One region of the Paenibacillus sp. NPDC058071 genome, then DNA from elsewhere that is predicted to be linked to it. Evidence: predicted binding sites of a transcription regulator. Region 1 holds the regulator's gene; the other holds the start of a gene.

Region 1 (3,415 bases):
GAACTGCAGATGGATATTGAGCAGAAGAAGCGGTTGGCGGATTGGGTAATCGACAACAGCGGCACATTAGAAAATACGAGCGCACAAATCGGTGCGTTCTGGACAAGCCAGGGGCTGACATGAAGCGGCTGGCGAAGAAGAGAGTATTCCTGCTGCTGCTCCTTGGTTTTATAGCCTTCTTGTTTTTGAAATCAGACGTGGTCGGCAGATGGATGTATCCTGTCAAGTTTAAAGAAGACATCCGGGCAAGCGCTGCCGTCTATGAGATCGAACCGCATTTAGTGGCTGCGATTATTCGAACGGAGAGCAATTATTCGACGGGCCGCGTTTCTAAGAAAGGCGCCCTGGGACTTATGCAAATTATGCCCGATACGGCCAACTGGATCGTTAAGCAGGCGGGTTTCAAGCAAGTCACGGACGATATGCTGCAGCATCGTCCCGATGTCAGTATCGAGATCGGCTCTTGGTACTTGAAGTCGCTGCATAAGCAATTTGATCAAAATCAAATCGCGGTGATCGCCGCTTATAACGCCGGGCCTGGCAAAGTGCGCAAATGGCTCGATTCAGGCGTATGGGACGGAGAGCTCGAGACAACGAGCCAAATTCCGTACGGTGAAACGAGGCACTATGTACAACGCGTTATTTATTACTATAATAAGTATAAAGAATTATACCCAGAATTTTAGAAAAAATGGATGTTACCGGAAGTGTTAATGAGAAAATAAAAGAAGCTCCGGCTGTCCGCCGCTTCGGGACGGACAAGCCAAAGCTTCTTGTTATACATGACTGATAAAATCGTTATCGGCTAGTTCCGGCAGAACCAGCAAGGGATTGTTCGGCGATCTGTACTAGACGGCGAGTGATGTTGCCGCCGATGTAGCCAGCATCCTTCGTCAGAAGGTTACCGCCGTAACCGTCTTGCGGGAAAGCAATGCCGAGTTCTTGAGCCACTTCGTATTTCAGTTGGTCAAGCGCTGCGTTTGCTTGTGGCACTACCAATTGATTGTTGTTAGCCATTGATTTTCACCTCCTTGCGGTTGGTAACAGTATTATGTGCGAAATTTTGAACTTCATTACAGGGAAGGTATGGCAATTAATCCCGCTTGAGAGGAAGTGACGAAAATGAAATGCCCTTATTGCGATTACGCCGGAACAAAGGTGCTTGATTCCCGTCCGGCCAACGAAAACAAATCGATCCGACGCAGACGGGAATGTGAGAAATGCAGCCGGAGATTTACGACGTTCGAGATGATTGAGGAAACGCCGCTCATTGTCATCAAGAAGGACGGCAGCCGCGAAGAATTCAGCCGCGACAAAATATTGCGCGGGCTGATTCGTGCTTGCGAGAAGCGGCCGGTATCGGTGGAGCGGTTGGAGGTCATCGTCTCCGAAGTGGAGAAGGAACTGCGGACGACAGCGCTGGCCGAGGTGGAGAGCCGTGACATAGGCGAGATCGTAATGGGACAGCTGTATCCGGTCGATGAGGTGGCCTATGTTCGTTTTGCATCGGTATACCGTCAATTCAAGGATATCGATATGTTTATGAAAGAGCTGAACAGCCTGCTTTCGAAGGATGGGGCAAGCGGAGGATCTGGCTCCCAGTAGCAGATGGTGTGCGTTGTGCATCGGTATTTACTTAAGAAAGGGCGCAGTCCTAGAAGGGGCTGTGCCTTTTTTCCTTTTCGCAGAGTGCAAAGCTTGAAAAGGAATGAATCGTGAGTCGCAGTCTTCTAGGCGTTGCGACCGACGTTCTTTTATCAAAGTTTAATTAATTTTTATGAAAGCGCTTGACGGGAATGAGCCTAATGAATATTATAGAGAAAGAAGTTAATATGTAATGACATAATGACTTCCTATAGACAACGCAAGTTAAAGGAGTATGGATATGGGGGACCTTTTTAGCAAAACCTTAAATAAAGAGGTGCCGATCCCTTATTACTACCAGTTGAAAGAAATTTTGATGGATTATATTACGAACCATCATGAGGACCGGGATCGCCCTATTCCGACCGAGGTCGAAATTAGCGCGCACTTCAATATTAGCCGTCCTACTGTCAGGCAAGCCATTAACGAGCTTGTCGTCGAAGGGTATCTGATTAGACAAAAAGGAAAAGGCACGTTCATCACAAAGCCGAAGATCAGTCAGTCGTTCCTGCAAGTGCTCGACAGCTTTAACAGCGAGATGGAGAAGAAGGGACTTGTTCCTTCGACGAAGGTGCTGGGGCTCGACGTGATCGAATGCGACGACAAGATCGGAGAAGCGCTGAACATTCCTACGGGAAGCAAAGTGATTCAGCTGCGCCGCCTTCGCTCCGCGAATGGTGAATCGGTCGTATACGTCGTGACTTACTTGCCTTACGATCGGTGCTTGCCGATTTTGGATAAGGATTTGGAGTTTGAATCACTTTACGGCATTTTACGGGAAGTATGCGGATTCTCGCTTATGAAAGCGGTACGCAACCTAGAAGCGGTTCTCGCTAGTGAATACGAGGCGAAGCTGCTCGGCATCGAGAAAGGCGCTCCGATTCAATTCATTAAGAGCGTCACCTACTTGACCGACGAATCGCCAATCGAGTATTCTCTCGCCCGCTATAGGGGCGATCGCAGCCAGTTTACTTTTGAGCTGGGCATTCGGTAAGCGAGAGTATCGCTTACCGACATTTTGGCTCACATATGTAAGGACATAATAACGTAATAAACAGGATGGTGTCGAAAAATGAATGCAACAGTCGAAAGAGTAAAACGCGCGATGCTCGGCATGCAGCGCCAATCATGGGAACAAGGCGTAGCAGCGCAGGCGTTCATTGAAAGCGGTTACGTGGAGGATGCGGTTCTGTTGGCTCATGACTCGGTTGTCCGTCAGGACGAAACCGGCCGTCTCGGCGTAATCAACAATGAGAGAGCGGTTACAGACGCGGCGGCTAACGGCGAACCGGTATTGTTCGCTTACAAGCAAACAGGCGATGTGAAATATAAAGAGGCTGCCGAGCAAATGGCCAATTATTTGCTAAACGTTGCTCCGCGTACGGAGAATGGCGCACTTTCGCACGTCAATCATCAAAGCCAGGTGTGGGTTGATTCCTTCTACATGGCGCCTCCATTCCTTGCTTCCGCCGGCCATTTCGAGGAAGCGGTTGCACAAGTCGAGCGGTTCCGCGAGCTGATGCTCATTACAGAAAAGGGCATGCACGCTCATATTTGGGACGATGGAGAGAAAAAGTTTCATCGCGCCGATTGCTGGGGCGTCGGAAACGGCTGGGCAGCAGCAGGTATGGCTCGAGTCATCCGTACGCTGCCGGAATCGATGAACGCTGACAAAGAGCGCATCATCGGTTACGTCCGAGACCTGCTTGAAGTTTGTATGCGCTACCAACGCGAGGACGGATTGTTCCATGATGTGCTCGACAACCCGGAA
Region 2 (3,415 bases), on a different contig from region 1:
CTCCGCGCAGGCTTCTCGTCCGTCGACCGTTACGCCGACTTCGAGCTGAAGCCGGCGGGTAAGCAGGCGCAGCGGCTGTTTTTCGCAGCCGTGAAGTAAAGCTGCCTCCGTATATATTGTGCGTATTTTATAGCAAGCAAAAGAACAGGGATGTTCCGCCGCCGGCTTGACCGACGCGGAACATCCCTTGTTTTATGCCGTTATGCCGAGTGCCGGCACTTTCTGTACCAGAACGGCCTGCTTGTTTTCTCAGATGCTAGTGCGAGACGATGCGACGACTGATCTTCTCATCGTCTTGCCGCTCGCTTCTGGGGTCGTTCTCCAGACTTCATAATCGGCCTTCTCAGCCCTTCGACCGCTCGGCCTCCGCAAGGTCCGGCGGAACGAAGCAACGGCGGCAGCGAGGCTCGTAGCTCTCCGTATCGCCGATGAGAAAGAGGGGACCAAGCGTCGCCGGTTTGCCGTTCACGATTCGCTGCGTGAAGGCTGCGTCCGGACTGCCGCAGCAGGCGCAGAAGGAGGTTAGCTTAACGATTTCGTCGGCAATGGCGAGCAGCTCGCCGATTGAGCCGAACGGCTTGCCTCGATAATCCATGTTCAAGCCGTCGAGGATGACATGCTTTCCCCGGCGGGCAAGCTCTTCGGTGAGTTCAACGATCGGTTCCGAGAAAAATTGCGCTTCGTCGAAGGCAACTACGTCCGCATGAATCGTCTCCGTCAACACTTGGCTGACGACGGTTGGCGTCATTTCCTTTGGTATATGGCCAGCGGGCAAGCGATAGCCGATTCGGCTTGCGATGTCGTCCTCTCCGAACCGGTTGTCTTCGGTCGGCTTGTAGGCCCGCACCTTTTTGCGGCCGTATTGCATGAGCTTCTGACAGCGCCGGATCAACTCGCCCGATTTCTCCGAGAACATCGGGCCGATAATGACGGTAATGGTGCCTCTGTCCATAAAACGGCAGTTCTCCTCTATCGGTCGTATCGCCGCAGACATGTCGCTTCATGTGTGCGATTGTATTATTTTAGCAATAACAGTCATTCTTGTAACAGGGGCGTGCGACATCGTTCGAGCCTCTTTTTTTTGCGATCGGAGTTATTCGTTTGGAACGAAATACTCGTTTTGTGCTATTCCCGAAGAGCATCCTTCAGCCGGCTGTTCATGCTGTCTGCAGATGCCGGTACGCGAGCGGACAAGCGTCTCATTTTTTGATTTTCACGTTTCAGCCGTTCGTTCTCGCGGGTTAAAAATTGAAGGGTGGGCAGCAGCTCGGGCACCTCGTAGCCGGCGTCGCGGAATAGCTTTTCCACCGCTTCCCGCAGCTCGTTTATCTTTTTTTCTTCTTCCATGGGGGCCTCCATTTTATCTATAAACTGTCACTATCCCATCATATCCGTATCTGGTAGAATAGTCGAGTGACTCAAAAAAACGGTTAAAAATTTCTCCATAAATTGCATTGACGAGAACTATATATTGAGGTAGAATCAATTTCATCGACTAGATCTTGCGGTTGGGTCGATGAACCAACAAGATGTTGTCAACTAGCGCATTTGACGGATTCCGATAGTCAGAAGCGCTTTTATATTGCAGTAATATGGTGAAGGAGAGAGAGAAGCATGCTGGTTGTTTATGATTCCAGGACGGGCAATGTCAAGCGTTTTATTAACAAGCTGAACATGCGGGCGATGCCGATTACGGAGAACAGCACAGTAGATGAGCCCTTTGTCATGGTCACCTATACGACCGGCTTCGGACAGGTTCCGGAGCGGGTCATGTCGTTTCTGAAACAGAACGGGAAAAATCTTCGCGGGGTGTCAGCGAGCGGCAACCGAAACTGGGGGAACGGCTTCGCGAAGAGCGCGGATACGATCTCGGAAATATTTAGCGTGCCTGTTATTTTGAAGTTTGAATTATCCGGAACAAATCAAGATTTGGAATATTTTGTCGAAAGGGTGCGGAATATTGAAACATATCGAACTGAACAACGAATTGATGCAACGCGGAGCGGACGGCTTCTATCAATTGGATAAAGACAAGGAAGCGGTCGCCGCTTTTATGGAGGAAGTGGACCGGAAGAGCATGAAGTTCGGCTCCTTGCAGGACAAGCTGGACTACTTAATTAAGAACGATTATTACGATGATGTGTTCGAGAAATATACATATGAGCAAATCGAGGCTGTTTTCGACCTAGCCCATGGAAGCGGTTTCCAATTTGAATCTTATATGGCAGTTTCGAAGTTCTATAAAGACTACGCGATGAAATCGAATGACAAATCGCAATACCTCGAGCAATATCCGGATCGCGTCGCGATCGTTGCTCTTCACCTTGGCGAAGGAGACGGAGAGAGGGCGCTGCGCATCGCCGACGCGATGATCGAGCAGCGTCTGCAGCCGGCAACCCCAACCTTCCTGAACGCGGGCAAAAGCCGTCGCGGCGAAATGGTATCCTGCTTCCTGCTTGAAATGGATGATTCCTTGAACTCGATCAACTACGTGCTCGGCACTTGTATGCAGCTGTCCAAAATCGGCGGCGGCGTAGCTGTCAACCTGTCGAAGCTGCGCGGACGCGGCGAGTCGATCAAAGGGGTTGAAGGCGCGGCGAAAGGCGTTATGCCGGTATTGAAGCTGATGGAGGACGCATTCTCCTACGCCGATCAGATGGGTCAGCGTAAAGGCTCCGGCGCGGGCTACTACAACATTTTCGGCTGGGACATTATCGAATTCCTCGATTGCAAAAAGATTAACGCGGACGAGAAGTCCCGTATCAAGACGCTGTCGATCGGCCTGATTATTCCTAATAAATTTTACGAGCTGGCCGCACAAAACAAGCCGCTCAACGTATTTGGTCCTTATTCCGTTTATAAAGCGTACGGCCGTCACCTGGACGACATGGACATGGACGAAATGTACGAAGAATTGCTTGCAAATGATCAAGTAGTCAAAAAAGTGGTTATGAACGCACGCGACATGATGACGAAAATCGCTTCGATTCAGCTGGAATCCGGCTACCCTTACATTATGAACAAATCGAATGCGAACCGCGTCCATGCGCTTAAAGATATCGGCTCGATCAAAATGTCGAACCTTTGCACCGAAATTTTCCAAGTGCAGGAAACGTCCGAAATTAACGACTACGGCATCGACGATGTTATCCGCCGCGATATTAGCTGCAACCTGGCTTCCTTGAACATCGTGAACGTCATGGAACGCAAGAAAATTAAGGAGTCCGTGCAGGTCGGCATCGAAGCGTTGACGACGGTCAGCGACCTGTCCAACATCGACAATGCTCCGGGCGTCCGCAAGGCGAACGAAGATCTTCATTCCGTCGGTCTCGGCGCGATGAACCTGAACGGCTACCTGGCGAAAAACAAAATTTCGTACGAGAGCGAAGAAGCGAAGCAATTCGCGAGCGCGTTC

The links. The regulator NrdR, encoded in region 1, represses ribonucleotide reductase genes. The targets are predictions, from matches to a motif close to AACACNATATATNGTGTT.
Region 2: a site for NrdR is predicted at 1,461-1,478, ahead of nrdI (class Ib ribonucleoside-diphosphate reductase assembly flavoprotein NrdI). Genes of this name have one in related genera too.

Annotation. Positions count from the first base shown of each region.
Region 1 is NZ_JBHVSK010000019.1:53,544-56,958, reverse strand. It holds gene coaE (dephospho-CoA kinase) at 1-123, shown strand, start outside; gene ACFVTB_RS23405 (lytic transglycosylase domain-containing protein) at 120-686, shown strand; gene ACFVTB_RS23400 (alpha/beta-type small acid-soluble spore protein) at 799-1,017, opposite strand; gene nrdR (transcriptional regulator NrdR) at 1,123-1,605, shown strand; gene ACFVTB_RS23390 (GntR family transcriptional regulator) at 1,886-2,638, shown strand; gene ACFVTB_RS23385 (glycoside hydrolase family 88 protein) at 2,717-3,415, shown strand, end outside.
Region 2 is NZ_JBHVSK010000010.1:85,366-88,780, forward strand. It holds gene ACFVTB_RS17415 (class I SAM-dependent DNA methyltransferase) at 1-99, shown strand, start outside; gene ACFVTB_RS17420 (thymidine kinase) at 344-952, opposite strand; gene ACFVTB_RS17425 (hypothetical protein) at 1,126-1,347, opposite strand; gene nrdI (class Ib ribonucleoside-diphosphate reductase assembly flavoprotein NrdI) at 1,615-2,028, shown strand; gene nrdE (class 1b ribonucleoside-diphosphate reductase subunit alpha) at 1,961-3,415, shown strand, end outside.